DNA from 4 places in the Clostridium gelidum genome. Region 2 is predicted to be linked to each of the others. Evidence: riboswitches for the same ligand, from Rfam matches in the RefSeq annotation. Region 2 holds a riboswitch; each other region holds the start of a gene.
What was found. A riboswitch is a leader RNA that binds a small molecule or an ion and turns the genes downstream of it on or off. The one in region 2 is predicted to bind S-adenosylmethionine.
Positions count from the first base shown of each region.

Region 1: another riboswitch for S-adenosylmethionine. It lies ahead of psyc5s11_RS01430 (trans-sulfuration enzyme family protein); the one in region 2 lies ahead of psyc5s11_RS04840 (methionine ABC transporter ATP-binding protein).
Region 3: another riboswitch for S-adenosylmethionine. It lies ahead of psyc5s11_RS10845 (pyridoxal phosphate-dependent aminotransferase); the one in region 2 lies ahead of psyc5s11_RS04840 (methionine ABC transporter ATP-binding protein).
Region 4: another riboswitch for S-adenosylmethionine. It lies ahead of psyc5s11_RS17995 (vitamin B12 dependent-methionine synthase activation domain-containing protein); the one in region 2 lies ahead of psyc5s11_RS04840 (methionine ABC transporter ATP-binding protein).

Region 1 is NZ_AP024849.1:288,505-296,429, forward strand. Features, by position in the region: gene psyc5s11_RS01405 (methyl-accepting chemotaxis protein) at 1-539, shown strand, start outside; gene psyc5s11_RS01410 (CapA family protein) at 633-1,850, shown strand; gene psyc5s11_RS01415 (HlyD family secretion protein) at 2,461-3,882, shown strand; gene psyc5s11_RS01420 (ABC transporter ATP-binding protein) at 3,888-4,625, shown strand; gene psyc5s11_RS01425 (ABC transporter permease) at 4,616-5,884, shown strand; SAM riboswitch class I at 6,164-6,281, shown strand; gene psyc5s11_RS01430 (trans-sulfuration enzyme family protein) at 6,432-7,589, shown strand; gene psyc5s11_RS01435 (trans-sulfuration enzyme family protein) at 7,720-7,925, shown strand, end outside.
Region 2 is NZ_AP024849.1:1,032,469-1,040,393, forward strand. Features, by position in the region: partial or broken gene psyc5s11_RS04830 (bifunctional metallophosphatase/5'-nucleotidase) at 146-1,795, shown strand; gene psyc5s11_RS04835 (5'-nucleotidase C-terminal domain-containing protein) at 1,856-3,772, shown strand; SAM riboswitch class I at 4,122-4,237, shown strand; gene psyc5s11_RS04840 (methionine ABC transporter ATP-binding protein) at 4,332-5,294, shown strand; gene psyc5s11_RS04845 (methionine ABC transporter permease) at 5,294-5,932, shown strand; gene psyc5s11_RS04850 (MetQ/NlpA family ABC transporter substrate-binding protein) at 5,944-6,783, shown strand; gene psyc5s11_RS04855 (YkvA family protein) at 7,004-7,925, shown strand, end outside.
Region 3 is NZ_AP024849.1:2,457,927-2,465,851, forward strand. Features, by position in the region: gene psyc5s11_RS10825 (Rpn family recombination-promoting nuclease/putative transposase) at 1-828, shown strand, start outside; gene psyc5s11_RS10830 (AAA family ATPase) at 1,235-1,735, shown strand; gene psyc5s11_RS10835 (GNAT family N-acetyltransferase) at 1,869-2,396, shown strand; gene psyc5s11_RS10840 (GNAT family N-acetyltransferase) at 2,521-3,408, shown strand; SAM riboswitch class I at 3,580-3,694, shown strand; gene psyc5s11_RS10845 (pyridoxal phosphate-dependent aminotransferase) at 3,897-5,057, shown strand; gene psyc5s11_RS10850 (MetQ/NlpA family ABC transporter substrate-binding protein) at 5,217-6,059, shown strand; gene psyc5s11_RS10855 (methionine ABC transporter ATP-binding protein) at 6,156-7,184, shown strand; gene psyc5s11_RS10860 (methionine ABC transporter permease) at 7,188-7,850, shown strand.
Region 4 is NZ_AP024849.1:3,906,746-3,914,670, reverse strand. Features, by position in the region: gene psyc5s11_RS18010 (V-type ATP synthase subunit B) at 1-1,156, shown strand, start outside; gene psyc5s11_RS18005 (V-type ATP synthase subunit D) at 1,160-1,801, shown strand; gene psyc5s11_RS18000 (MraY family glycosyltransferase) at 2,011-2,979, shown strand; SAM riboswitch class I at 3,058-3,169, shown strand; gene psyc5s11_RS17995 (vitamin B12 dependent-methionine synthase activation domain-containing protein) at 3,250-3,933, shown strand; gene psyc5s11_RS17990 (homocysteine S-methyltransferase family protein) at 3,923-6,328, shown strand; gene psyc5s11_RS17985 (MBL fold metallo-hydrolase) at 6,479-7,285, opposite strand; gene psyc5s11_RS17980 (ECF transporter S component) at 7,554-7,925, shown strand, end outside.

The DNA of each region.
Region 1 (7,925 bases), 740 kb from region 2:
TATCTGGAGTTTCAGAACAAACTAATTTATTAGCATTAAATGCAGCAATAGAGGCAGCTAGAGCTGGAGATCAAGGTAAAGGATTTGCTGTAGTTGCTGATGAAGTGAGGAAGTTGGCAGAACAAAGTAAAGATACTGTTGATCAAATAAAAAAAGTTATTAGTGAAGTAGATGGAGCATTTGATAATTTAAGTGGACATAGTAAAGAGTTATTGACTTTTATAGAGAAAGATGTTGATGGTGATTATGAACTTCTAATTCAAACTGCAACAAGTTATGAAAATGATTCTAAGTTAATTACTAATATGTCAGAAGAGATTCAAAGTAGAAGTAAGATTATTGAGAATGTCATAATTCAAATAACTGAAGGTATTAATAGTGTGAGCTCAAATGCAGTTGAAACTTCAAGTAAATCCCAAGATATACAAACAAGTGTAGAAGAAGTTACAAGTCAAGTTCAAACTATTGTTGAAGCAATTAGAGAACAAACTTCACTTGCAGAAGAACTTAAAGATGTTATTAATGTATATAAGATTTAGTGAAAATTGGAATGTAATTATAGAAGATAAATGTATAATGTGTTACTATTTGTATAAGGATAACTCAAAGTCTAAAGGCTAGGGGAGCTATATATGAATAAAAGAAGTTCTAGGAATAAGCATCACAAAAAATATCAAGAAGATGTTAAAGAAAACAAGACTTATTGGAAAAATGCAATTTCAATTATTATAAGCATATTAATTATAGGTGGAGTAGGATTTTATTTTAAAAATATAAAGAGTCCAATGGATAAAAAGGTTGAAGCTAATAGTAAAATAAGTGATGTAACTAAAGATATAGCTGAAGAGGAGAAAAAGGACGAAGTTATAATAAAAGAACCCGTTAAAAAGACAATTTTGATTTCTTTTGCAGGAGATTTTACGTTAGGAACAGATACTAAATTCGGATATGATGGTAGTTTACCAGCAGCATTCATAAATAGTGGGAGAAAATATTCCTACTTTATGCAAAACGTATCTAGCGTATTTAGCAAAGATGATTATACCTTGGTAAATTTAGAAACAACATTTACAGATTCAAATGTTAAAGCACCTAAAGATGGAGATATATTTTATAACTTTAAAGGGCCAAAAGAATATGTGAATATTCTTACAACGGGATCTATTGATGGTGTTACAATATCGAATAATCATATTTATGATTATGGCAAGCAAGGGATACAAGATACCATTAATGCACTGAAAGAAAATAATATTGATATATGTGGAGAAGGCTATAAAATTTTAAAAGAGATACAAGGTGTTAAATTCGGATTTTTAGGATATACAGGTTGGGAATATTCAAATGAATTAAAAACAAAAATAATTAATGATATTAGTGAATTAAAAAATCAAGGAGCAGAAGTCGTTATTCCATATTTTCATTGGGGAATAGAGAGATCATATGAACCTTATGATGTTCAACAAAACTTAGCTAGATTTGCTATTGATAATGGGGCAGATGCAGTTATAGGCTCACACCCTCATGTAATTCAAAGTATGGAAAATTATAAAGGTAAACTTATAGCATATTCCATGGGAAATTTCTGTTTTGGGGGGAATTCAAATCCTCCAGATAAAAGAACATTTATACTTCAGGTTAAGGCAAATATGCAAGATGATAAGTTGGTGAACTTTGAATATAAAGTACTTCCGGCAATGGTTTCTTCAAGAAGTGATAAAAATGATTATATTCCAACGCTTGCAACTGGTGAGAATAAAACTAACATATTGAAAACATTAAATGAATTATCACCAACCTTAAACGGGAATATTAAAGATGAATTTTTTGATATAAAAAAAGTTAATTAGTAAATAGAGTAATATAAAAGGATTGTTTTAAAATGATTAAAAGTTATTTTAAAACAATCCTTTTTATACTAACAATTGAATTGTGGTGTAGTCACCTTTGGTTTATCTTGGTTACTATTTTCTTTAGTGTGGCCTATTGTTACAAAATTGAAAGATAAATGTAAGGATTATCAATATAACATTGATTAAAGTTGAGTTACTATACAAATATAGCAATTTAGATAAGAACTGATTTTTAATTTTGTATTAAATAAAAATAAATTACTGAATCTATATATATTGAAATTAACAATTAACAATTGTGGAAGAAATTTTTACAGAATTTCTTGAATTTGAAATGAAGAATCATTTTTGCAATATATCTAAGTGAATAATATTGTTTAAGAAAAAATTAATGTTTTATTAAGAGTTATATTATATTGGAAATGATATACTAAGAAGTGTTGTAGGGAAAATTATATATATAAACATTATTATGGAAGTTAAGTAATGAAATATATAAATTAAATGGAGATGTATTCAAAGATGCAAAGGAAGATTATCTTTATGTTAACTACTTATATTATATATAAATGAAAGAAGGTTATTAATAGTGGGGGTACGTTTTAAAATGCCAAAGTTAGATATTAAAAAATTAAAACCCAAAGGAATAAGTCTTAAGGGGTTAAAATTAAAAAAGAAACCGAGTAAAAAGGTAATAATATTTGGAGTGATATTTGTTATTATTGTGGCATTTATAATAGTTAAAGTAATAATGCCTAAACCAGCATTGCCAGTTAAACATACAGTTTTATCAAAAGGCAAAATAATTAATAGTATTAATGTTTTAGGTGAAATAAATAGTAAGGATACAACTAATGTATATAGTACATTAAGTAATCCTGTTAAAGAAGTTAAGGTACATGTTGGAGATAAGGTTAAGGCTGGAGATGTACTTGCAACATTAGATTCCGATAGTTTAGAAAAGGATGTAAAGCAATTAGAAGCAACTACAGTAGCAGCAGAAGCTAATGCAAAATCAGATCTTGAAAATAAAAAGAAGGCTTACGATAATGCTTCATATTTATATGATAATAATTTGAATACTGAAATCAGAAATGCAGAAGAAGCTTTAAAATCAGCAAAGCTTAATTTAGCTGATAAGAAAAGAACACATGAAAATAATAAAGCATTATATGATGCAGATGCACTTACAAAGAATGATTTAAATAAGAGTGAAATAGAATATTCTAATGCACAATCAGATTATGATAAAGCAGGAGTTGCAATAGAAAATGTAAAAGTTAGAGCATCACAAGATTTAGATACAGCAAAAAGCACTTATGAAGCAGCAGAAACAGCTTATAATAATAAGAGTCAAAGAATTACTCTTGAAAAGCAACAAAGTGAATTAGAAAAGTGTGAAGTTAAAACACCTATTGATGGAACTATTACAGTAGTAAATGCTGTTGTGGGAAATCCAGGAACAGGAACTTTATTTGAAGTTGAAAATTTAGATGATATGGAAATAAAAACATCAATTAAAGAAGTAGATATAGCTAACGTTAAAGTAGGGCAAAGAACAGAAATAAAAACAGATACAACAGGTGAACTTGTTATTGCAGGTGAAATTGTAAGCGTTAGTCCATCAGCAAAAAAAGGAGGATCAACTCCAATAAAAGCTGATAGTCAATCAACTAGCAGTAGCAGTGATACTGGTTTTGAAACAAAAATTAAAATTAATGATATAAATGAAAATATGAAACCTGGAATGAGTGCAAGAGTAAATGTTATTTTAAACGAAAAATCAGATATTTATACAATTGCATCAGATTCCATAGTTCAAAATGAAAATGGTAAAAGTATATATGTAGCAGAAAAAAGTGGCGAAAAGATAAATGAATATATAATTAAAGAATTACCAATAGAAACAGGACTAGAATCTGACTTTAATGTAGAGATTTCAGGTGAAGGAATTACAGATGGAATTATTATAATTGATGATCCTTTAACTTCTAAAGTTGGAGATAAGATTCAAATAAATGAGGGGTGAGTTTTTTGAAACGGAATATAATAGAGATGAAAAATATCGTTAAAAGCTTTTATATAGGAACTCCCAATCAATTAAATATTTTGAAGAATATTGATATAACAATAAAAGAAGGTGAGTTTGTAGCTATTGTAGGAGCATCTGGTTCTGGGAAAAGTACATTAATGAATATTATAGGAGCTCTTGATAGGCAGACTTCAGGAACGTATATTTTAGATGAATCTAATGTGGAAGAAGTATCGGATAATGGATTATCAGAAATACGTAATAGGAAGATAGGTTTTGTATTTCAAACTTTTAATTTAATACCTAGGAGTACTGCACTAAAAAATGTTGAGTTACCAATGCTTTATGCAGGGATGGGTAGAAAAGAAAGATTAGAGAAAGCTGAAAAATTACTACAACTTGTTGGGATGGAAGACAGAATGACACATGTACCAAATGAATTATCAGGTGGACAAAAACAAAGAGTTGCAATTGCACGTGCACTTGCAAATGAACCAAGTATAATACTCGCAGATGAACCAACAGGGGCACTTGATTCTTCAACAGGAAGATTAGTTATGGATTTATTTCATAAGGTTCATGAATTAGAAGGGAAAACTATAGTATTCATAACTCATAATCAGGAACTTGCAGCGGAAACTGAACGAATTATAACATTAAAGGATGGAAAGATAGTATCAGAACAATATAACAGTAAATACGTTAGAAAATTTCCAGTTGGTGAAAAAATATGTTTATAAAAGAAAATATATTACTTGCAATAGCAGGTATACGATCAAGTAAAATGCGTTCACTCTTAACTATGCTTGGAATTATAATAGGAATATCATCTGTTATAGGAATTGTTTCTATAGGAAGTGCAATTACATCAGCATTTACAGGTGAATTAGATAAAATGGGTGCTAATAATATGCAAGTTTATATAAGGGAAAGAAGTGAAGAAGGTTCTGAAGGAGGACGATCACGTAAGGAGCCAGAAGATAGTGATCTTATGACATTGGATCAAATAAATTCAATTCAGGACGCATTTTCAGATAGAATTAGCAGCCTAAGTATATCATCACAACAGGGCAACGGGAAAGTTAAGGATGGTTATTTATATGCGAATATAACAACTACAGGCGTAAATGAAGGATTTAAAGATGTTAATAATGTAAAGATGATTAGTGGAAGATTTATTTCTAGTAAAGATGTTAAAGGTCTGAAAAAAACAGCTGTGGTTTCAGAGAAACTTGTCAATAATATCTTTAAAGGAAAGTCTGACCCTATAGGTAAAGAGATTAAAGTTTATATAGAAGATAATATTGAGACATATATTATTGCAGGGGTATATAAATATGAAGCACCTTCATTTCTAGAAGGTGGAGGCAATACAGCAAAAGAAAAAGATATACAAACTAATATATATATTCCAATAACAACAGCAAAAGTAGATAAAAAAAATAAAAATTATTCTTATTTTATGATTAAACCTAGTACGACTACTGATCAAGATAAGCTTGTTAAAGATGTAAAAAAGTATACAGAAAAGTTATACAAGAATAATAAAAATTGGGAACTTGAAGTTTCCAATCTTAAGAATCAAGCAGAATCTATTACATCAGTCCTTGGTAAGATTTCAATGGGTATATCTGTAATTGCAGCCATATCATTACTTGTAGGTGGAATAGGAGTAATGAATATAATGCTTGTATCTGTTACAGAAAGAACAAGGGAAATTGGTACAAGAAAAGCTCTTGGAGCTAAAAGCAGTCATATAAAAATGCAATTTATAATTGAATCAGTTATAATATGTTCAATTGGAGGAACAATAGGTATAGTACTTGGAATAGGAATGGGCATAATAGCATGTATAGTATTAAAGTCACCTATATCAATATCCATTCCAACAATTATAATAAGCTTTACTTTCTCAATGGCAATTGGAGTATTTTTTGGATATTATCCAGCTAAAAAGGCAGCAAGCCTTGATCCAATTGAAGCTTTAAGGTATGAATAGTCACATAAAAGAAAATAATAGATTTAAGATTCATATATATTTTTTTGAAGCGTCTAATAAAAATAAATAATATGAAATAAGAAGATGATTAGCTTAGAAGGAGTTTGAAAATTATTCTAAGTTAATCATTTTATTTATAATAAAATATTTTTTATAAGCTTAAATACTTCTTTTATTATTTTAATCACATAGAAAGTTGATAAAGTTACTAATATTTATTGACAAGAGATTTTAACCATGTATAATTAATATTATTAAATTAAATATTTAAATAAGCTAATCTTATTAAGAGTGGTGGAGGGACTGGCCCTTTGAAACCCGGCAACCTGAAAAAAATTTCATGTGAATTTTTTCGTTGGTGCTAAATCCTGCAAGAGAATATCTTGAAAAATGAGAGGAAAATTAAGTTTATTAGAACTTATGTTATGACGATAGAGTCACTTCTTATTTTAGAAGTGGCTTTTTTTAATATTTTTTTCTAAGGTATTAAAATGTATTAAAAGTAACAAATTAAGCATTAAGCAAAAAATAAGAGGGAGGCAAAAAAATGACTTTAAAAAAATCTTTTGAAACAATTGCAGTTAGTGGAGTATCAGGTGGAGATAAAGCTACAGGTGCAATAAGTTTTCCAATATACCAATCAGCTACATTTAAGCATCATGGACTTAATAATAGTACAGGATATGATTATTCTAGGGCTCAAAATCCAACAAGGGAAGAAGCTGAAAAAACATTAGCTGTTTTAGAAGGCGGAAAAGAAGCAATAGGGTTTTCTTCGGGAGTTTCAGCAATTACTGCCTGTATACATCTATTTAAAAGTGGAGACAATATAATTTTATCTGACGATTTGTATGGAGGGACATACAGATTATTCGAAGAAACTTATAAAGATTTTGGGTTACAAGCTATATTTGTTGATACAACAAATACTAAAAATATAACAGCTGCTATAAATGAAAATACAAAAGCTATATTCATAGAGACACCTTCTAATCCAATGATGAAGGTAACTGATATAAGAGCAGTAGCAAAAATAGCAAAGGAAAATAAGTTGCTAGTAATTGTAGATAATACTTTTTTGACACCTTATTATCAAAAACCATTAGAATTAGGTGCTGATTTGGTAATTCATAGTGGAACTAAATTTTTAGGTGGGCATCATGATTTATTAGCTGGATTTATAGTAGGAAATGATGAACAGATTTTACAAAGATTAAGACGAATTCATATGTCTACTGGGGCAACATTATCTCCGTTTGATTCATGGTTAATTTTAAGAGGAATTAAAACATTACATATTAGATTAGATAGAGCACAAGAAAATTCAATAAAAATAGCAAAATTTTTAGAAAGTAATTCTAACATAGAGAAAGTTTATTATGTAGGATTAGAAAACTTTGAAGGCTATGAATTGAATAAAAAACAATCAACAGGTTTTGGGGCAACATTATCTTTCAGAGTTAAGGATAAAAAAATAGTACCTAAAATTTTAGAAAGTGTTAAAGTAATAAGATTTGCAGAAAGTTTAGGTGGAGTAGAAACATTAATAACATATCCAATAACTCAAACTCACTCAGAAATTCCAGAAGATATTAAGAAGAGATTAGGAGTAGATGAATATTTACTTAGACTATCAGTTGGTATAGAAAATATAGATGACTTAATAAAAGACTTGGAAAATGCGATTAATTCAGTTAAGAGTTAAGAGTTTTGGTGGAAAAGCCAACGGCTTTTCAAAAATAAAATATATTTTAAAAGAATTTACGCAGTAAATTCATCATTAATTGTTAACTGTTAATTACAAATTGTTAATTGAATAAAGAGGGGTGTAAATTATGAATTTTGGAACTAAATTAATACATGCAAGCGGGGAACTAGATCCTACAACAGGTTCGGTAAGTACTCCAATATATCAAACATCAACATTTCATCAATTTGATATAAATAATTTTGGTAAATATGATTATTCAAGATCAGGAAATCCAACTAGAGAAGTAGTAGAAAAGTTAATAGCAGAACTTGAAGGTGGAGAATGTGGTTT
Region 2 (7,925 bases):
AACATATTTATAACATGATAATATAAGGGGGATTATAATGAAAAATTTATTAAGAGCAAAAAAAAGTATGGCTTTTTTAACTAGCTTATCTTTAGCCATAACATTATTTACAGCTGTTCCAGTTAGGGGATATGCAGCAGATGGAAGTAATACTATAACATTACTTGCAACTACTGATGTACACGGCACAGTTTTAAATTATGATTATGGAACAGGGAAAGCACCAGCAAAGGATCAAGGGTTAGCTAAAGTTTCATCATATGTTAAAAGTGTAAGACAAAATAATAAGAATGTTATGTTAATTGACAATGGAGATACTATTCAAGGAACTCCACTTTCATATTATTATGACATTTTAGATACAAAAACAGAGTATCCTACAGCAAAAGTAATGGGTGCTATGAAATATGACTCATGGACATTAGGTAATCATGAATTTAATTATGGTTTAGACGTATTAAATAGAGTAATTAAAGATTATAAGTCAGAAGGAATATCAGTACTTGGAGCTAATATATATAAGAAAGATGCAACAAATTTTGTTGATCCTTATATAATAAAGAGTTTTAAGGTTAATGATAAAGAAGTAAAGGTTGCAGTTATAGGATTAGAAAATAAATGTATACCTAGCTGGGAAGATAAAAAACATTATGATGGTTTACAATTTAATGATCTTGTAGATGAAGCAAAAAAATGGGTTAAAGAAGTAAAAAGTAAGGGTGCAGATGTTGTTATAGTTTCAGCACATAGTGGTCAAGAAACTGCGGCAGATGTGTTGCCTGAAAATGAAGTTAATGCAATAGCAACACAAGTTAGTGGTATAGATGCAATTATTGCAGGTCATGCTCACACAAAAACAAATGACTTAACTAAAAAGAACCCAGAAGGTAAGATTGTTCCAATAGTTGAATCAACTAAAGGAGCTACAGGTCTTGCACAAGTTGATATAAATATTGATGCTAATGGAAAGCTTTCTGGAATAGCAACAAAGAATGTTGATATTGATAAGACTATACCAGAAGACCAAGAAATAGTTAGTTTAATTAAACCTTATGAAGATACAACATTAAAATATGTAGACACAAAGATTGGAACTTCAACTGGAGAATTTACAGGAAGCGGACAAACAAATAATCCTACAGCAATTATGGAGTTAATTAATAAGGTTCAAAAGGAAAGCGCAGGTACACAATTATCAATTGCAGCTCCTTTAAGTTCAAGTGCATATATACCAAAAGGTGATATTACAATTAAAAATATGATGTCAGTTTATGTATTTGAAAACTTCTTATATGGAGTAAAGATGAGCGGTAAGCAAGTAAAAGATTGGATGGAATATTCGGCTAGATATTATGCTCAAACAACAGGTGGTAATACAACAGTAGCTAAAGATTCAATACTAAATGTTCCGGATTACAATTTGGACCAATTATATGGTACCACATATGATATAGACTTAACACAACCAGCATGTACAGTTGATAAGACAACAGGAAAAGTAATTTCAGGAAATAGAATAAAGAATTTAAAAGTTAATGGTATAGAAGTAAAAGATTCAGATCAATTTACAGTTGCAATTAATAACTATAGATACAATGGTGGTGGAGGCTTCATGAAAGCTATAGGATTAAGTAGTACTGATCCAAGCATTGTAACTTATGACTCAGGTAAAGCTCTTGGAGATGATGGACAAGTAAGAAGCTTGATGACAAATTATATTCAAAAGCATGGAGAAATTAAACCAGAATGTTCAAATAACTGGAACATAGTAACAGGTAATACACAAAAAAAGTAGTTTAGACCTATAAAAAGTTCATGTATATCATGATAATAATCAATTTAGGGGGGATTTATAATGAAAAACTTATTAAGAGCTAAAAAAAATATAGCTTTATTAACTAGCTTGTTTTTAGCAATTACATTATTTACAGCTTTTCCAGTAATGGGATATGCTGCAGAGAATGAAAAAACTTTTGATATTATTGAGATAACAGATTTTCATGGAACATTGAAAGATTCATCAGGAAATCCAGTTGCAGGAGTTTTAGCAGATAGAATAGGTAATGTAAAAAAATCTAATTCTGATAGAACACTAATTTTTGGGGGCGGAGATTTATATCAAGGTTCTGCAGTATCCAACATTATGAAAGGGGTTCCAGTTCAAAAAGTTATGTCACAAATTGGCATGGAAATAACAACCCTTGGAAATCATGAATTTGATTGGGGATTAGATACAACTATAAATACAACTATGAAAGATGCAACTTATTCAATAGTTTGTAGTAATCTTTATAGTAAAGAAACTGGTAAGAGAGTATTTGAACCATATAAAATTATAACTAAAGATGGCTTAAGAATTGCAATTATTGGTGGAATAACACGTGAAACAGAAACTAGTGTAACACCTAAATATGTAAAAGATTTTGAATTTAAGGACCTTGCAAATGAAATTAATTCGGTTGCAGCACAAATCAAGCAAGATAAATTGGCAGATGTTACAATAGCGTTAGTACATGAGGGAGATAAAGGTGATAATGCTACAGGACCATTATTTGATTTAGCCAATAATCTTAAAAATGTAGATGCAGTGTTTGGCGGACATAGTCATACTAAAACTGCTACAATAGCTAAAACCACTAATATTCCAGTTTATATTGCAGCTTCTAATGGTAAGGGATATATAGATGCTAAATTTAAAATCACTAGTGACAAGAAAATTATATTCGATGTACCAAGTCTTACAGCTAGCTATATAGCTTTAGATAATGAGAATGGATATAAAGCTAGTAATCCACAAGCAGATAGTTCTATTAATAAGATTGTAGATGAGGCTAATAAGGAAATAGATCCAATGACAAAGGTAGTTATAGGATATAATAAAGATAAAATTTTAACAAGAACATTAGATGAATCTCCATATGGTTCATCAGTTTTGGGTAATTGGGCATCTGATATTACAAGAAGTGCAGTTAATGCTGATGTTGGTTTTCAAAATAATGGAGGACTTAGAATAGATATACAACAAGGCGATATTACAGTAGGTACAATGTGGCAATTTATGCCTTTTGATAATACAATTTATAAATTAAATATGACAAAGGCTCAATTAAAAGAAGTTTTAGAGCAAGCAGTTGCAGATAAAAGTAAGGGGTTACAAGTATCTGGAATTAAGTTTACTTATGACTCAAGTCTTACAGAGGGGCAAAGAGTTAAGTCTATAATAAGAGAAGACGGAACAGCAATTAATGATACTGAAAGATTATCTGTAGCAGTTCCAGATTTTGTAGCTCAAGGTGGAGATTCATTTACTGCATTTAGAAAATGCGGTGGATTAAATATTGCAAATGATACTCATGTTGTAATAAGAGATACTTTTATAGATTGGTGTAAATCTAATAAAGATAAAAATGATAAAAACACAATATCAAATGTAGATGTTAAAAGAATGGTTAATCAAGTAACAAGTAGCATAGGAACTTGGAAAAATGAAGGACAAACTTGGAAATATATGAAAGATGGAAAAGCTGTTAGTGGATGGAATGAAATCAATGGGAAATGGTATCTAATGGATTCAACAGGAGTAATGCAAATAATGTGGAATCAAGTGGATGGAAAATGGTATTTCCTAAATGATGACGGAAGTATGTCTACTGGTTGTTGGGTAAATACTAATAACAATTGGTACTACTTAAACGGAGATGGTTCAATGGCTTCCAATACCATTACAGCTGATGGATACGCATTAGGCTCAAATGGAGAATGGATAGCTTAAAAAATAGAAAAATTGTATTGTAGGATTAAGAGGTGCTATATAATAGCATCTCTTTTTCTATGAAATTAAGTTTTTAATGTGAAATGGAATTGATATAAACATATGGAATCAAGAATATTGAGATGAAGTTTTCAGGCTTAAATAACGTTTCTGTACGCAAAACTTAAGATAAATTATGATAATCATAATAATTTATAAAAATACTTGCAATATTATTAATAAGTATATATAATAAAACTAATCCGATGACAATACTAAGGATTGAGAAATTTATGGTTATTTTTTAGATATTGACAAATGAAAAAAATGCTTATATAATCATGTCAGAAACTAAATTAAATAATCGTGTATCTTATCAAGAGTGGTGGAGGGACTGGCCCTGTGAAACCCGGCAACCGAAATGTTGGTTATTTTATCGATATTTGTATGGTGCTAATTCCAGCAGCTTTAGCTGACAGATGAGAAGATAAATTTGTATAGTGTATTAAGCGCTAGAGATTTATTCTCTAGCGCTTTTATTTTAGTTATCTGGAAACAATGTCAAAGGAGGAAAAGTGTTTTGATAGAAATTAAAAACGTAATTAAAAGTTTTGGTGAAACACAAGTTATAAAAGATGTATCAATAAGCATTAAAGAAGGCGAAATTTATGGGATAATAGGACATAGTGGAGCAGGGAAATCTACACTGCTTAGATGTATAAATGGACTTGAATCGTATAATGGAGGATCTATTAATGTAATGGGGAAAGAAGTTTCTTCATTAACAGGTAGAAGTCTTAGGGAATTTAGAAAAGATTTAGGAATGATTTTTCAAAACTTTAATCTTATGAAAAGAAAAAATGTTTTTGATAATATTGCACTTCCTCTTGATATATGGGGCTACAATAAAAGTGAAATAGAAGAGAAGGTGTTAGATTTACTTAAGTTAGTTGGGTTAGAAGACAAAAGATTAAGCAAGCCATCAGAACTAAGTGGAGGGCAGAAACAAAGAGTAGCCATAGCAAGAGCGCTTTCATTAGATCCTAAAATATTACTTTGTGATGAAGCAACATCAGCATTAGATCCTAAAATAACAAAAGATATTTTAGCCTTACTTTCTAAAATCAATAAAGAATTAGGTATAACAATAGTAGTAGTTACCCACCAAATGGAAGTTATAAAAGAAGTTTGTGAAAGGGTTGCTTTATTAGATGGAGGAGAAATAAAGGCAGAAGGAAAAGCAGAAGATTTATTTTTAAAACCTGGAACTTCATTAAAAAAGTTTTTAGGGGAAGAAGATGAACTGTTACCAGATGATGGAGTTAATATTAAATTATTTTTTCCAAGCAATTCTTCAGAAAATGCACTTATAACTAAAATGGCTAGAGAACTTGAAATAGATTTTTCAATAGTTTGGGGAAAACTTGAAAAATTTAGAGAGGACATACTAGGGGGACTTGTAATAAATATAAAAGAAGAAGATAAGGATAAGGTTATAAAATACCTTGAAAGTAAGGATATTCTATTGGAGGTGATTGAATAATGAATGAGATAATAGGAAAAGCTTTAATAGAAACGTTAGAAATGGTTTTTGTATCAACTACTTTTGCAGTTATTTTAGGATTTATACCTGCAATTATATTAACAATTACTGCCAATGATGGATTAAAGCCAAATAAAATTATTTATAATATTTTAGATTTTATAGTTAATACATTAAGAAGTTTTCCATTTATTATATTGATGGTAATAATTATACCTTTAACTAGATTAATTGCTGGCAAATCTATAGGTACAGAAGCAGCTATGGTTCCACTTACAATTGCAGCAGCACCTTTTGTTGCAAGAGTTATAGAAGCATCATTAAGAGAAGTTGATAAAGGTGTGATTGAAGCAGCAAGATCTTTTGGAGCATCAAATCTTCAAATTATATTTAAGGTCATGCTTAAAGAAGCAGTTCCTTCAATAATGTCAGGAATAACTTTAACAATAATAAGTATTGTTGGATATTCAGCAATGGCAGGGGCTATTGGAGGTGGAGGACTTGGTCAAGTTGCAATAAGCTATGGATACCAAAGATTCCAAACAGATGTAATGATAGTAACGTGTATTATTTTAATTATAGTAGTACAAGGACTACAATTTTTAGGAAATTATTTTTATAATAAATTATCAAAATAGGGGGAAAAAATATGAAAAAGAAATCAATTTTATCAGTAGTTTTAGCAGGAATAGTGGCACTCGGATTAGTAGGTTGTGGGTCTGGAACTAATACAGGAAGTAAAGATTCTAAAAATGACAAGGTAATAAAAATTGGAGTAACACCAAAACCACATAAGGAAATAGTAGAAATAGCTAAACCATTACTTGAAAAAGAAGGATATACAGTAGAAATAACTGAATTCAATGATTATGTTCAACCTAATACTGCGGTATCAGAGGGGTCGTTGGATGCGAATTTCTTCCAACACATGCCTTATTTGAAGGAACAAAATGAATCAAAAGGATTTAAATTAGTTTCAGTAGGAGCTGTTCACTTAGAGCCAATGGGGTTATATTCCAAGAAAATTAAGAGCCTAGATGAACTTAAAGATGGAGCTACAATTGCTATTCCTAATGATCCATCAAATGAAGCTAGAGCATTAAAACTACTCGCAGGTAAGGGAATAATAAAAATTAAAGATGGTGAATTAGTTACACCAAAGGATATAATACAAGATGGTGGAAATTCAAAAAACTTAAAGTTTAGCGAATTAGAAGCGGCAGCAGTTCCAAGAGCAATAGATGATGTTGATGCAGCTGTAATAAATGGTAACTATGCAATAGATGCTAAATTCAATCCAACAAAAGATGCAATTATAATTGAAGATAAGAATTCAGAAGCTGCTAAGCCTTATGCAAATATAGTTGTTGTAAAAGAAGGTAATGAAAAACAAGAAAAAATTCAAGCTTTATATAAAGCATTGACTTCACCAGAAGTTAAAGCATTCATAGAAAAGGAATATAGTGGAGCAGTAATTCCAGTATTTTAATGAAATATAGAATAAAAAATATATGTAATTTAATTAGGTAAAATATCCTTTACAAGTACATCAAATGCTTGTAAGGGATTTTTTCTTTAGCTTTATCATTTGATAAAAATAATGTATACTTTTAATTATAATTAGGCAAATAATGTTTTTAATTGTAAACAACAGTATTAAGATGTTTAAATATAAAAAAGTAGAATTTTTCTTAAAAGGAGAATGAGTTATGAACATATCAGAGGTTAATGTTAAGTTAGTTGGGAGTGACATATTAAGTATTATTAATGAGTTTGTTAAAGTTGATGGATTGATTTTAAATAATGTATTTATTGAAGATGGAATAATATTAGAAGGAAGTCTTAAAAAGGGAATAAAGATAGATTTTTTTGTAAAAGTAGAATTAATCGAGTGTGCTCATAATATAATTGTAGCTAGAATTGTTAAAGCTAAAATTCTAAATCTTGGAATTTTTAGAATTCTAAGAAGTTTTGCACTAAAGCAGCTAGCAAAAGCATTCAAGGAATATGGAATAGAGAGCCAAAAGGATAAAGTAATAATTAATATAAATACGTTACTTAAAGGTGTGCCTTATGTCGAGCTAAATATTACCGAGATTTTTATGAAGAGATCAGAATTATGGGTTGAAGCTAGTAATGTTAATATTTCAATAGCCGGAGAATTAATAAAGAAAGTTGAAGCAGAAGAAGTTAAGGAAGAAAATGAAGACAATATAGCTGAATTAGAAATTGTAAATAAGACTCAAGACAATTATTCTAGAGGAAGAGAGATTTTAGAGGACAAGCTACCAAGAAGCGTTAAGGAATATAAAGAATATATATTTATATTACCAGATGTAATTTCTCTAATTTATAGATTACTTAGAGATAAAAGAGTACCTTTGAAAACTAAGTTAATAATGTCAGCAGCTATTGCATACATAGCAATTCCTACAGATATAATACCGAGTAGCATACCATTTATAGGCGCAATTGATGATATTGGAGTTGCATTTTTTGCTTTAAACAAAGTTCTTGCAGATGTGCCATTAGCCATAATAATAGAAAATTGGCAAGGTAAAAATGAGTTACTTTTAGTATTAAAAAATGGAGTTGAATATTTAGTTGATTTTACAGGGGCTAGAAATGTAA
Region 3 (7,925 bases), 1.4 Mb from region 2:
AATTCTATATTAAATTTGAAAGGAATTAATTCAATTAAAGAGGTGGAGTTTGAAGAAAAGCACCTTGATGTATCATTGATTGCAAGCGAAAAGTTAAGTATATTAGATTTACATGTAACAACTGAAAAAGATATGCATGTAAATGTAGAAATACAATTAATAAATCAGTATAATATGATTAAAAGGACAATATTTTATATGTCAAAAATGTTGTTAGGTCAGCTTAGAAAAGGTCAAGATTATTCTTGTTTAAATAGAACTGTAACTATTAATATCCTTAATTTTAATTACTTAGACGGTGAAAGCTTTATTAAATGTTATGGTTTATTTGAAAAGGAGACTAAAAAGCCACTAACGGATTTGCTGGAGTTAATTTTTATTGAGTTACCTAAATTTAAGCTGTTTGGAGAAAAACATAAATCCATTAATCTAAATGAAGAATATAATGAAAAATTATACAAATGGTTAACATTTTTATCAAATCCAACTGGAAAGGAGACTGAGGAATTTATGAAAACTGATGGAGAAATTAAAGAAGCTATGGACGTACTCTACAAAATAAGTGGAGATAAGGAAGCTGTAATGCTTGCAGAAATGAGAGAAAAAGCAATTATGGATGAGCAGAGTCGATTTAACGGTGCAAGAAGAGAAGGACGAACAGAAGTATTAAAAGAAACTATAATAGATAATTTAAGCGAACTGGGAAATGTGCCACAGAATTTAATTGATTTTATAAATGAACAAGATAATATTGATGTATTAAAGTTTTGGACTAAAATTGCGGCAAGGGCGGAGAGTTTAGAGGAATTTGGAGAGAAAATAAAATAAGTAAAGTGGAATAATTTCCAATATTGTATCTAACCAAAGTATTAAGAGTATTAATTTTAAATTTTAATTATTCATATAATTAGGAAGCGTTATACGAAATTTAAAAAATCAATTGAAGTTATTGTATATTCTAGTTTTAAGCATAGAGGCACAGAATAATTTAATTTGAGATAAAAGCGCATCATTTGTGAGTAATGGACGTTTTTATCTTTGCTATTAATACAGTTTATTTAGATAAAAAATAAGGTAGAAGAAATCGTTATAATTTAATAAATATTGATTCGTAATATATAATAATTTATATGGAGAAGGTATCGTATATATATTCCAATTGATAATGTAAAATTTCAATAATAACTTATATAGTTATTAAAAGAATAAAATTAGTGAGCGGAAGGAAATTAAAATGAAAAAGTTAATTATGATTAATGGAACAATGGGAGTAGGAAAAAGCACAGTATGTAATATATTATTTAAAATGTTAAATAACAGTGTTTATTTAGATGGAGATTGGTGTTGGAATATGAATCCTTTTGTGGTATCAGATGAAAATAAAGAAATGGTAATAAACAATATTTCATATTTATTGAAATCTTACTTAAACAATTCAGGGTACAAATATATTATTTTCTGTTGGGTAATGCATGATGAGGCTATATTTAAACAAATATTAGATAAATTAAAGGAATTTGATTTTGAGCTTCATAAGGTATCATTAGTCTGCAGTGAAGAATCTCTTAAAAATAGATTAGATGTTGATGTTAAAAATGGTATTAGAAAAACTGATGTTATTAGTAGGAGTATAGAGAGAATTTCATTTTATGAAAAAATGGATACTGTTAAGATTGATGTAAGTAACATTACTCCACATGAGACTGCAAAGAAAATTTGTGAAATAGTTCAGTGATATTGGGGAAAATTCTGAATGAAAATAAAAGATTAAGAGAACAATTAGAGAAATTAAAGTAAATTAGCTAAAATACAATAGTAAAGTATGACGGAAATTATTTATATTTTATGTTGATGAGAAAGGATACACTATGAATTTTATTATTGAAATAGGAAACACAAATGATATTGATGAATTAGAAAAGCTTTATAACGATTTAAATGATCATTTGAAAGAGAAAGTAAACTATCCTGGATGGAGAAAGGGTATATATCCTGTTCGGCAAAATGCAATTGATGGAGTTAAACATGATAATCTCTATGTAGCAAAACATAATGGGAAAATCGTTGGTTCCATTATTTTAAGTAATGAACCTGAAACTGCATACTATAATACTAAATGGGGATTTGAGTCGGACTATACAGATGTTTTTGTTGTACATACATTTGTAGTTCATCCAGAATTTTTAAAATGTGGTGTAGGCAAAGCATTAATGGACTTTTCTATTGAATATAGTATTAAGTCACACGTCAAGTCAATTAGATTGGATGTTTATGAAAAAAATATACCTGCCATCAGGCTGTATGAAAAGTGTGGGTTTAAATATATTGATACAGTTGATTTAGGTCTTGGAAATTACGGGTTGAATTGGTTTAAACTATATGAAAAATTAATATGAGATAATTAGCATAATATTATTTTATGATGAATTATTACAAAGTTATACACTAAAAAATATAAAACAAAAGGAAGTGAATTTTAGTAGGGGTATTTATAATACACACTCTCACTAAAAACTAATTATGGAACAATTTAAATTTATAAAAAATTATTTAAAGAATGATAAATACAGAAAGAGTTTTAATGAATTAGGTAAGAAAACTTTTAGTATTAATTTTGATCAATGGTATAGGGAAGGATATTTAGGTGATAATTATATAAATTACTCTTTTCTTCATGAAGAAAAAGTTGTAGCAAATGTGTCTGCAAATAAGTTTAATATAATTCATAATGGAGAACTTAAAAAAGCAATTCAACTTGGAACAGTTATGACAGATGAACATTATAGAAATAAGGGACTCATTAGAAAGCTTATGGATACAATATTAAAAGAATATGAAAATTATGATTTAATTTATTTGTTTGCAAATGATAGTGTACTAGATTTTTATCCTAAGTTTGGATTTAAGAAAGTAATAGAAGGCAAATATGAACTAGATGCTAAGGAAATAACTGGGTTAGAATTAAACAATTGCAAAGTTATTAAATTAGATTTAGAAAATGAAGAACATAAAAATATTATTAAAAGATTAGCTAAAAATAGAGTTCCAATATCACAAGAACTTGGAATTATTAATTATAGTAGCATACTTAACTTATATTGTAATTATGAGTTTAGAGATGATTTATATTATATAAAGGAAGAAGATACCATTATAATTTTTAGAAGAGAAAATAATGTTGTTAATCTTTTTGATATTTTAAGTTCAGATGATTTTGATTTGGATAATATTATTTCAAAAGTTATTAGGAAAGAGGACAAGTCAATACAATTTAATTTTATACCAAAGAGTAAAAAGTATAAAATAAATTTTGAATTAGAGGAAAATACAGGAGATACTTTATTTGTTAAAGAAGGAAAAGGAAATTTAGAAGATGGAATATTATTTCCTAAAACATCACATACATAAAATGGTGAGAGATAAATTGCTATACTGAATTAATTCAGTATAGCAATTTATTATTAAGCAAAGATTATTTATATAATTTTATTAAATATATAGAAAGTATTGACAGTATTATAAAATGAATATATACTAAACCCATAGGAAATAAGGAAAAGAATTAAATAAAGAAATAAGAACTTATCAAGAGTGGTGGAGGGATAGGCCCTGTGAAGCCCAGCAACTAGATTATTAATTTATTTATTAATAATTTGTGGTGCTAATTCCTGCAGCTTTTGCTGATAGATAAGAGAGTAAATTTTCGGGAGCATTTTAAGTGCTAGAGTTTATTCTCTAGCACTTTTATATTATAAAAAATAGATCTTAATTATAAAAAATAGAGTAATTTATTTTGCAATCTTAAATCATGGTAATTAGATAGGAATTATTAAAATGAATAGTAAATAAAAAGATATAGAGAAGTAATTAGATTATAAAATTAGGGGGTAACAAACATGCCAAAGTTAAGTAACAGGTTAGACTGGTTTTCTGAATCAATAATCAGAAAAATGACAAGAATAGCTAACCAATATGGGGCAATAAATCTTTCACAAGGGTTTCCAGATTTTGATCCACCAAAGGAAATACTTGAAGCACTAAAAGATGTTTCGAATAAAGGACCACATCAGTATTCAATTACATGGGGAGCTCAAAACTTTAGAGAAAAATTAGCTTTAAAACAAGAAAAATTTATGGGTATAGATATAAATCCAGATGAGAATGTTCTTGTAACCTGCGGAAGTACTGAAGCAATGATGTGCGCAATGATGAGCGTTTGTAATCCAGGAGATAAGGTTATAGTATTTTCACCGTTCTATGAAAACTACACAGCCGATGCGATTTTATCAGGTTCAGAACCAATATATGTGGAGTTAAAACCACCAGCTTTTAATTTTGACAAACAAGAATTAAGAAATGCATTCAAGCAAAATCCAAAGGCACTAATTCTTTGCAATCCATCAAATCCAACAGGGAAGGTATTTACAAAAGAAGAACTTTTATATATAGGAAGTCTTGCAAAAGAATATGATACTTTTGTAATTACAGACGAAGTTTATGAACATATAATATTTAAGCCTTATAAACATACTTATTTAGCATCCTTAGAAGATATGTTTGAAAGGACAATATCATGTAGTTCATTATCTAAAACCTATTCTATTACAGGGTGGAGGCTTGGATATATAATAGCTAATAAAGATGTAATAGATAATTGTAAAAAGGTTCATGATTTTTTAACCGTCGGAGCAGCAGCACCACTTCAAGAAGCTGCAATTAAAGGTTTGGAATTTGGCCAAGATTACTATGATAAATTAAATGATATATATGAAAAGAAGAAGAGTTTATTCTTAAATGGTTTAGATAAAATAGGACTAAAGTATTATGAACCACAAGGTGCATATTATGTCATGGTTGACATATCTGAATTTGGATATGAGGATGACTATGAATTTTGCAAATGGCTTGCAAAAGAAATTGGGGTAGCAGCAGTTCCAGGTTCAAGTTTCTTTAGAGGAAAAGTAAATAATTATATAAGATTCCATTTTGCTAAAAAAGAAGAAACCTTAATAGAAGCACTTAAAAGGCTTGAAAAACTTAAAGAGTATAAAAAGTAATTTAAGTATCAAAGTAAAAAATAAAAATGAATAAGTGCTATAAAAATTTAAAAATTAAAATCTAATATTAATGTAAATAAAATCAATAAATAATTTTAAAATAAAATTAATAATTGATAATTATATAAAAATAAGCAATGAAATTTAGGGGGAAACGTAATGAATATTTTAAAAAAGGTAACAGCATTAGCAATTTTAGGAACTATAGGAATAGGTTTAGTAGGTTGTGGAAGTAATACGGATGCAAAGAAAGCAGAAGATAAAAAAGCAAATAAGAATATTGTAGTTGGAGTATGCCCAGGACCTTATGGAGATATGGTTAAGGAAGTCTTAGCTCCAGCTCTAAAAACTAAAGGTTATACAGTAACAACTAAAGAATTTAGTGATTATATCCAACCAGATAAAGCTTTAGATAATAAAGAAATTGATGCCAATTTATTTCAACACAGCGAATATTTAAAGAAATTTAGTGCAGATAACAATTTAAAGCTTTCAGCAGTAAAAGTTGTTCCAACACTTGGAATGGGAATATTCTCTAAAGAATTAACATCATTAGATCAATTAAAAGATGGTGCTAAAATAGCAATTCCAAATGATGCTTCAAATTTAGCAAGAGCTTTAAAATTATTAAAGGCGAATGGAGTAATTAAATTAAAAGATAATGTTGATGAAACTAAAGCAACTGAAAAAGATGTTGCAGAAAATCCTAAAAACATTAAATTTACTCCAATTGAAGGTGCTCAACTTGCTAGAAGTATAGATAGTGTTGATGCAGCAGCTATTCCAGGAAACTTTGCATTTGCTTCTAAATTTGATTATTCTAAAGCATTAGCTGTTGAAGCATTAACAGAAAATTATAAAAATGTCATAGCTGTAAGAACAGAAGATTTAGATAGTGAACTTGGAAAAGATATAAAAGAAGCAGTAGAATCTAAAGAATTTAAGGATGCTATAGAGAAGGGTCAATTTAAAGACTTTACAAAACCAGATTGGTGGAAATAATAATTTTATAAAGGTTGATTAATAAGATGTGTGAACTAATATCCACCAATAGGTTGGAATAAGTTCACACAAAATTGTCAAAAGGTGGTGAATATAGTGATTGAATTAAAAAATATAAATGTTGAATTTGAATTAAAAGGTGATATTGTACAGGCTGTAAAAGACGTAAATTTAACAGTTAACAAGGGTGAAGTATTTGGAATTGTAGGATTAAGTGGAGCTGGAAAGAGTACATTAGTTAGAGTTATTAATTTACTTCAAAAGCCATCATCTGGACAAGTTATTATAAATGGAAAAGACATAACTAGTTTAAACAGAGGCGAACTTAGAAAGACAAGGCTAAAAATAGGAATGATATTTCAACACTTCAATTTAATAAGTGGAAAGACAATATATGAAAATATTGAGTTTGTACTTAAAGCGAATAATTATCCTAAGGAGAAAAGAAGAGATAGAATTAATGAACTCTTAAGTCTAGTAAATTTAAAGGATAAAGAAGATGCATATCCTTCAAATTTAAGTGGTGGACAAAAGCAAAGAGTTGGTATTGCAAGAGCTATTGCTAACGAACCGGAAATTTTGCTTTGTGATGAAGCAACTTCTGCATTAGATTTAGAAAATACTGAAGAAATTTTAAATCTTTTAAAAGATATAAAAGATAAAACAGGAATTACAATTGTATTTATTACACATGAAATGGAAGTTGCAAAGAAATTTTTTAATAGAGTTGCAGTAATGAGCAAGGGTGAAATTATTGAAGTTAAGGATATATATTCAATATTTTCAGATCCACAACATGAAGTTACTAAATCTTTGATAAGCAAGAATTCTAATTTACAATTACCTAAAGAAGTTTTAAATTCTATAAACAAAGGGGAAATCATTAAGATTCATTATAAAGGAGATAATAGTTTAAAACCAGTTATATCAGAAGCTGCTAAAAATTTCAAAGTAGATATAAGTATTATTCATGGGAAAATAGATTATATAGATGGAAAGCCAGTTGGAACATTAATTGTAAATATAATTGGAGAAAAAGAAGAAATAAGTAAGGCAAAAACTTACATAAATAATAATGTAGTTAAGACTGAAAGAATTGTTAATGAATATATGGAGGTGATTTAATAAATGGATTCTACAATTGAAATATTAAAAAGTGAACTTGGGCAAGCTGTTTTAGATTCAGGAAAAATGATTGGAACAGCAATGATTATATCTTTAATTATTGGAGGAGCATTAGGTCTTCTTTTGTATTTAACCTCTAGTAAGTTATTTTTTAAAAACAAGCTAATTAATTCTATTGCAGGATTTGTTATTAATATAATTCGTTCACTTCCATTTATAATACTGCTTGTCTTATTACTTCCACTTACTAAGATAATAGTTGGATCTAATATTGGGCCAGAGGCTGCAACAGTACCTATTACAATTGCTGCTATTGCTTTTTTTGCAAGACTTTCTGAAGGTGCTTTTAGTGAAGTAGATAATGGTGTTATAGAAGCAGCTATATCCTCTGGAGCAAGTTTATATCTTATTCTATCAGATGTATTAATAGTAGAAGCATTTCCAAGTTTAATAAGAGGAATTACAGTTAATTTAGTAAGCTTAATTGGATTTTCAGCTATGGCAGGAATTGTTGGTGGAGGCGGAATAGGAGACTTAGCAATAAGGTATGGATATTATAGATATGAAACTGGAGTTATGATAGTAACAGTTCTTATTTTGTTAATATTAGTACAATCTATTCAAATTTTTGGAGATATACTTGCTACAAGGTTTTCTAGAAGATAGAAAACTTATATAATGAAAAAGATAATTTTGATATACTAGATGTAGAATTTAATGATTTTATGTCTAGTTATTTTT
Region 4 (7,925 bases), 2.9 Mb from region 2:
GCCACTTGAAATTGGTGTATCAGAAGATATGTTAGGTAGAGTTTTTGATGGTATGGGTAGACCTAAGGACAATGGTCCAAATATAATACCTGAAAAAAGATTAGATATAAATGGTGAAGCTATTAATCCAGTGGCTAGAGATTATCCATCAGAATTTATTCAAACAGGTGTTTCTGCTATTGATGGACTTAATACATTAGTTAGAGGGCAAAAGTTACCTATTTTTTCAGGATCAGGACTTCCACATGCTTATCTTGCAGCACAAATTGCAAAACAAGCAAAAGTTTTAAACTCAGATTCTAAGTTTGCAGTTGTATTCGCAGCTATAGGTATAACTTTCGAAGAAGCACAATTTTTCGTAGATGAATTTAAGGAAACAGGCGCTATTGATAGATCAGTTTTGTTTATGAATCTTGCATCTGACCCAGCTATTGAAAGAATAGCTACTCCAAGAATGGCACTTACAACAGCTGAATATTTAGCTTATGAACTTGGAATGCACGTACTTGTTATAATGACTGATATTACAAACTATGCAGAAGCATTAAGAGAAATTTCAGCAGCAAGAAAAGAAGTTCCAGGAAGACGTGGATACCCAGGATATTTATATACTGACCTTTCTACATTATATGAAAGAGCAGGAAGAATAAAAGGAAAACTAGGTTCAATCACTCAAATCCCAATACTTACAATGCCAGAAGATGATAAAACTCATCCAATTCCAGATTTAACTGGATATATTACAGAAGGTCAAATTATCCTTTCAAGAGAATTATATAAGAAGGGTATAATGCCTCCTATAGATGTGTTGCCATCACTTTCAAGACTTAAAGATAAAGGTATTGGAAAGGGAAAGACTAGAGAAGATCATGCAGATACTATGAATCAATTATTTGCATCATATTCTCAAGGTAAGCAAGCAAAAGAATTATCAGCAATCTTAGGGGAATCAGCGCTGTCAGATACTGATAAAAAATTAGCTAAATTTGCAGAAGCTTTTGAAACAGAATATATATCACAAGGCTTTAATACAAATAGAACAATCGAAGAAACTCTAGACTTAGGATGGAAATTATTAAAGATGATTCCAAAATCTGAGCTTAAGAGAATTAGAGATGAATATCTTGAGAAATATATGCCAAGAGAGGAAGAATAGTCTATGGCAAAGCTAAACGTCAATCCTACTAGAATGGAACTCTCTAAATTAAAAAAGACATTAGTTACATCAACTAGAAGTCATAAGCTTTTAAAAGATAAGCAAGATGAGTTAATGAGGCAATTTATTAATCTTGTCAAACATAATAATAACCTTAGAAAAGAAGTGGAAGAAAAGCTAGAAGGCTCACTTAAAGATTTTGTTATGGCAAGAGCTGTAATGAGCTTTGAATTCTTAGAAGAAGCAATTGTTTATCCTAAAGAACACATTACAGTTGATGTTAAAGAAAAAAATATAATGAGTGTATCTGTTCCTGTAATGAACTTCAAAAGGCAACTTGAAGGAGATGAAGGAAGCATATATCCTTACGGATTTGCAAATACTTCTTCAGAACTTGACGATACACTTTCAAAACTATATGGAATACTTCCACAGCTTCTAGAACTTGCAGAAGTAGAAAAATCTTGTCAGCTTATGGCTGATGAAATTGAGAAGACTAGAAGACGAGTTAACGCTCTTGAATATAGAACAATTCCAGATCTTGAGGAAACTATAAAGTATATTAGAATGAGATTAGATGAAAATGAAAGAGCTTCTATAACTAGATTAATGAAAGTTAAGAGTATGATTGAACAAAGAGGATAATCATCACTCAGAAGTTGCTCCAAAATGATTTTTTAAAAGTCATTTTGGGAGCGACTTTTTTATGTTTAAGGTGAAATATTCTATTTAAACCTTAATAATTTTGTAATTGATATAAAATATTTTTAATAGTATAATCAAATAGGTAGTAAAATGAAGTGGAAGACTTGGATATAATTTACTGCCATAGACTTAACTAAGGAGTAATACAGATGAATTATATATTAGCAATGGTAGTTTCACTTTTAGCATCATTAATTACCATGCCTTTTCTTATGAAAATATCTGATAAATTGCAATTTACAGATAAGCCTAATAAAAGAAAACAACATAAAAAGCCAACACCTTTGTGTGGTGGAATAGCTTTATATATAGGCTTTTTTGTTTCCTATTTTATATTTGCAAAAGTTGAGTTAATGCAACAACTGACTGTGTTTGTAGCATCGACAATGATAGTTTTAATTGGACTAATAGATGACTGGTACAAGACAAAGGGAAAAGAGTTTCCTATATTCCCAAGACTAGTTATTCAATTGTTAGCAGCAATTTTAGTTTTTAAAGCAAATTTTATTTTTTCGGGATTTACCAATCCATTTACAGGTGAACTTATTAGATTAAATGAGACAATACAATTTGGGCTTACAATAACTTGGATATTTGGAGTGACAACTGTAATAAATTGGTCTGATGGAATGGATGGATTAGCAGGAGGATTATCTTTAATATCTGCTATAACATTTTTTGCAGCAGCAATAATATTAAACCAAACTGAATCAACACAATTTGAATCAGCAGTAGTATCCATAATATTAGTTGGAGCTATTTTAGGATTTTTATACTATAATAAATTTCCGGCAAGGGTATTTATGGGAGATTCGGGAGCAAACTTTTTAGGATTCATTTTAAGTATTACAGCATTAGATGGAGCATTTAAGTCGGCAACTGTAATGAGTCTTTTCATACCAATATTAGCATTGGCAGTGCCAATATTTGATAACTTGTTTGTCATTTTTAAAAGATTTTCAGAAGGAAAACCAGTATATCAAGCAGATAGAAGTCAAATACATTTTAGATTAGAGAAAAAAGGATTTACGACTGTGCAAGTTGTAAATTACATAATGTTAATGAGTTTTACTTTTAGTGCTATTTCTATAATTTTATTATTAGTAAAAACACGATAAAAAAGTAAATTTGTATTTTAAACATTTGCAAATGCTTTACAAACAAAATTTTATAATATATAATAATCTAAATATAAGAACTTATCAAGAGTGGTGGAGGGACTGGCCCGAAGAAACCCAGCAACCGATGTATTTTTATAAAAATATATAAGGTGCTAAATCCTGCAGTGTAAGAACTGATAGATAAGGTGTTTAAGAGCTGTTAAGCCTAAAGGAATACCTTTAGGCTTTTTTTGTTACTGTCAAAAATGGAAGGTGGTGAAGCAATAGATGGATGCTTTTGAACTTGAGATAAATAAAGAAGAGGTACTTAGATACCTTGGTTACAAAGGTCAAGATATAGATGAGAATCTAAATAAAACAATTGAAGAATGTAGAGAAGAAATAAAAAAAGTAATAACACCTAGAGTTATTTATAGTTATAAAAATATAAAGATAAGTGATGATGGAGTAGAGGTTATTACTACTAATTTGATTTTAAATGGCAAAGATATAAAAGAGCATTTAAAGAATTCAACAGAATGTGTATTAATGGCAGTAACATTAGGTAATGACATTGAAAGACAAACAAGATTATATGAAAAAACGAACTTAACAAAAGCATTAATATTAGATGCTTGTGCTACAACAGCAGTAGAAGAAGTTTGTGATATAGTAGAAAATAGTGTTAAAGAAAAGGCTATTTTAGATGGAATGAATATAACATTTAGATATAGTCCAGGTTATGGAGATTTACCTTTAGATGTTCAAAATGCTTTCTTAAGAGCATTAGATGCTCAAAAGAAAATAGGGCTTACAGTATCAGAAAACAATTTGTTATTTCCTAGGAAATCTGTTACAGCAATAATAGGAATAGTGAATAGTGGAATAGAAAAGAAAAAAAAGAGCTGCAAAGAATGTAATAATTATGAAAATTGTAGTTTTAGGAAAGAGGGAGAAAGTTGTGGGGCTTAAGGAATATATAAAAAATAACATATTAATATTTGATGGAGCAATGGGAACAATGCTTCAAAAAAAGGGATTAAAGCTTGGAGAGAATCCAGAAGTTTTAAATTTAAACGAACCAGCTATAATAGAAGAAATTCATAAAGAATACATAGATAGTGGAGCAAATGTAATAACAACTAATACTTTTGGAGCAAATGAACTTAAATTGAAGCTTTGCAATTTAGAAGTTGAAGAAGTTGTCGATGCTGCTGTTTCTATTGCTAAAAAAGCAAAGGGTAATGGTAATACATATATTGCTTTAGATATTGGACCAATAGGGGAACTTTTAGAACCTATGGGAACTCTAAGCTTTGATAGGGCTTATGAAATTTTCAAACGGCAAGTAGTTCAAGGGGTCAAATCTGGAGTAGATATAATTTTACTTGAGACAATGACTGATTTATACGAACTTAAGGCAGCAATACTTGCAGTAAAGGAAAATTCAGAATTACCTGTGTTTGCTACAATGACGTTTGAAGAAAATTCAAGAACATTTACAGGATGTTCTCCAGAAGCTATGGTATTGGTTTTGGAAGGATTAGGAGTAGATGCACTTGGGGTTAATTGTTCACTTGGACCAAAACAATTAAAGCCTATTATTGAAGAGATATGTAATTTAGCACATATTCCTGTAATGGTGCAACCTAATGCAGGTCTTCCAACATTATCAATAGGAAATGAGACAAAATTCGATGTGACAAAGGAAGAATTTGCAGATACTTTGTGTGGTCTTATTGATTTAGGTGTTAGAGTAATTGGTGGTTGTTGTGGAACAACTCCAGACTATATAAGAGAATTATGCGTTCGCGTAAAAGGTAAAAAGCTTGAACCTGTAGAAAATAAAAATTATGCTGCAATTTGTACACCATCAAAGGTTGTAAGAATAGATGGGGTTAGAATAATAGGTGAAAGAATTAATCCAACTGGTAAGAAATTATTTAAAGAAGCATTAAAAAATGAAGATTTAGATTATATTTTAAAGCAAGCTATTTCTCAAGTAGAAGCCGGTGCTCATATTTTGGATGTTAATGTGGGATTGCCTGAAATTGATGAGCCTAAGATGATGCATAAGGTAGTTAAAGAAATACAAGGAATAATGGATATTCCTCTTCAAATAGATTCATCAGATGTAGAAGCAATAGAAACTGGACTTAGATATTATAATGGAAAACCTATATTAAATTCAGTAAATGGGGAAGAGAAGGTTTTAAACAAAATACTTCCTCTAGTAAAAAAATATGGAGCAAGTGTTGTTGGATTAACTTTAGATGATAATGGGATTCCGCTTAAAGCAGAAGAGAGATTTGCAATAGCAGAAAAGATAGTAAAGAGGGCAGCGGAATATGGAATAAAAAAAGAAGATGTATTTATTGATTGCTTAGTACTTACTGTATCAGCGCAACAAGAAGAGGTTCAAGAAACATTAAAAGCTGTAAGAATGGTAAAAGAAAAATTAGGTGTTAAAACTGTACTTGGAGTTTCTAACATATCTTTTGGACTTCCAAATAGAGAGTTAATAAATGAGACATTTTTAGCATTAGCACTTGCAAATGGATTGGATTTGCCTATAATGAGCCCTAATGCAAGTGGAATGACTAGAGTTATAGATTCTTATAATGTTTTATACAATCACGATAAGAGTGCAGAAGTTTATATTAAAAATTATGCTAATATTGATTTAAATAGAGAAGCTACTACAAAGAATAGTAAGAATTCAAATAATGTAGATGATTCTAATTTAGAGCATGATTTGAAATATATAGTTGTTAAAGGGCTAAAAGAAGAAGCAAAACAAGCAACTATAGAGCTTTTAAAGGAATATAAAGAACTTGAAATAGTTAACAAATTTTTAATTCCAGCTTTAGATGTAGTAGGAGATAAGTATGAAAAGGGAGAATTATTCTTACCTCAATTAATACAAGCTGCGGAAACTGTAAAAAATGCATTTACTGTTCTAAAAGCTGAAATAGCTAAGAGTAACTCTGAATCTATCTCAAAGGGTAAGATAATAATTGCAACCGTAAAAGGTGATATTCATGATATAGGAAAGAATATAGTAAAAGTTATTTTAGAAAACTACGGATATGAAATGATAGATTTAGGTAAAGATGTACCTATTGAAACGGTTGTTTCAGAAGCTAAAAAGCATGAGGTATCTTTGATTGGATTAAGTGCTCTTATGACAACAACAGTTAGAAGCATGGAGGAAACAATAAAGGCTTTAAGAATTGATGGTTATAATGGTAAAATATTTGTTGGTGGAGCAGTACTAACAGCAGAATCAGCTGATAGAATAGGGGCTGATTTCTATGCAAAAGATGCAAAAGAATCGGTGGAAATTGCAAAGAAAGTATTGTCTTAATATTATAATTTAATACTTGCTTAGAAATATAAAAATACTTTTAGCAATATTAGAATTTTAAGGTTACTACTAATCAATAAAAATGGAAGGTATGCAATTGTTTTAGAAAAGCATACCTTCCATTTTTTTGAGTATTTAAAATGTGGATATCTATATTAGATCTATTACATCTAAATCATCAGGCATATAGATATTGCCATCAAATTCTTCTTTGCCTTCAGCTATGTATAAATCTTTTCTATGCTCTAAATTTTTATCTTCTGTGTGATATAAAATAACATTTTTAACTTTCAATTCTTTAGCATTTCTACATGCATCTTTTGCAGTGGCATGATGTTTTTCATAGGGTTTAAATATTTCTCTTTGAGAATAAAGACAAAATGCTTCATGGAATAGATAATCTACATTTTCACTATAGATTTTTATATTTTCTCTATAAGGTTCATCTCCTAAAAACGTTAAAGATTTACCATTTGATAATATAGTCTTAAATCCATGTTGAAGATCTTTAGTACTATGTATATCAAAAAAAGTAGTAGTTCTATTTAATATGGTAGTTGTATAATTGTTCTCAATTTCATTAAATATGATTCGAATATCAAATAGCTTTAAGAATTTTTTTTGAAGAACAAATGAACAAATTGATCTTATTGCAGTAATTGAAGTTTCATGACAATAAATATTTAAGTTTCCAGTATATTTATCATTTAATATACTCTGAGCTACAGCCCGAATAACCCAAACACTGCCTAATATGTGATCGTTGTGATTATGTGATATGAACATATTATGTATTTGGGCAATAGATATATTTAATTTCTCTAAATTTGATAGTATGGTATTACCTCCACCAGCGTCAATAAGAAAATGTTCCTCGTCTTTTGATAACGTGAAACATGTATTGTAACACTTTGTAACCATAGCAGAACCAGTACCAAGTATATTTATTTTTTCCATTTTTTTAATCTCCTCGTCTTGAATATGTAATTTTAAAGATAATATCATAAGAATTATTTTATTTCTTTAATGTATAAATATAACTTATAAAGCTAATTATATTATAAAAGGTGTACAAAATAAATACAACATTATAGGAAGAAATTAAAATTTATTTAAAGAAAGCATACATAAAATTGTACATAGTTTATAAAAAATATTTACTTGCGGAGATATATAATATATACTAGTGTATATACAGTAGAGAGATGAGGAGGAAATAAAATAAATGAATATTAAAATTAAACAAATGGTATATGCAGGATTACTTACTGCACTCGCAATTATAATTCCTATTCAATTTGGATTTTTAAAGATTATTATTCCACCATTTACAGCAACATTAGCTGCACATGTACCAATGATGTTATCAATGCTTATATCACCAGCAGTTGCAATTGTAGTTGGAATTGGTTCTACAATTGGATTTGTATTATCAGGAACACCAGCACCAGTAGTAGCAAGAGCAGCAACACATATTGTTGTGGGATATATTGGAGCAAAAATAATTATGAAAAATCATAGTTATACTAAAGCAGCAATTATTACAGCACCTATTCACGGCATACTAGAAATGTTAGTGGTAATACCTTTTATAGGG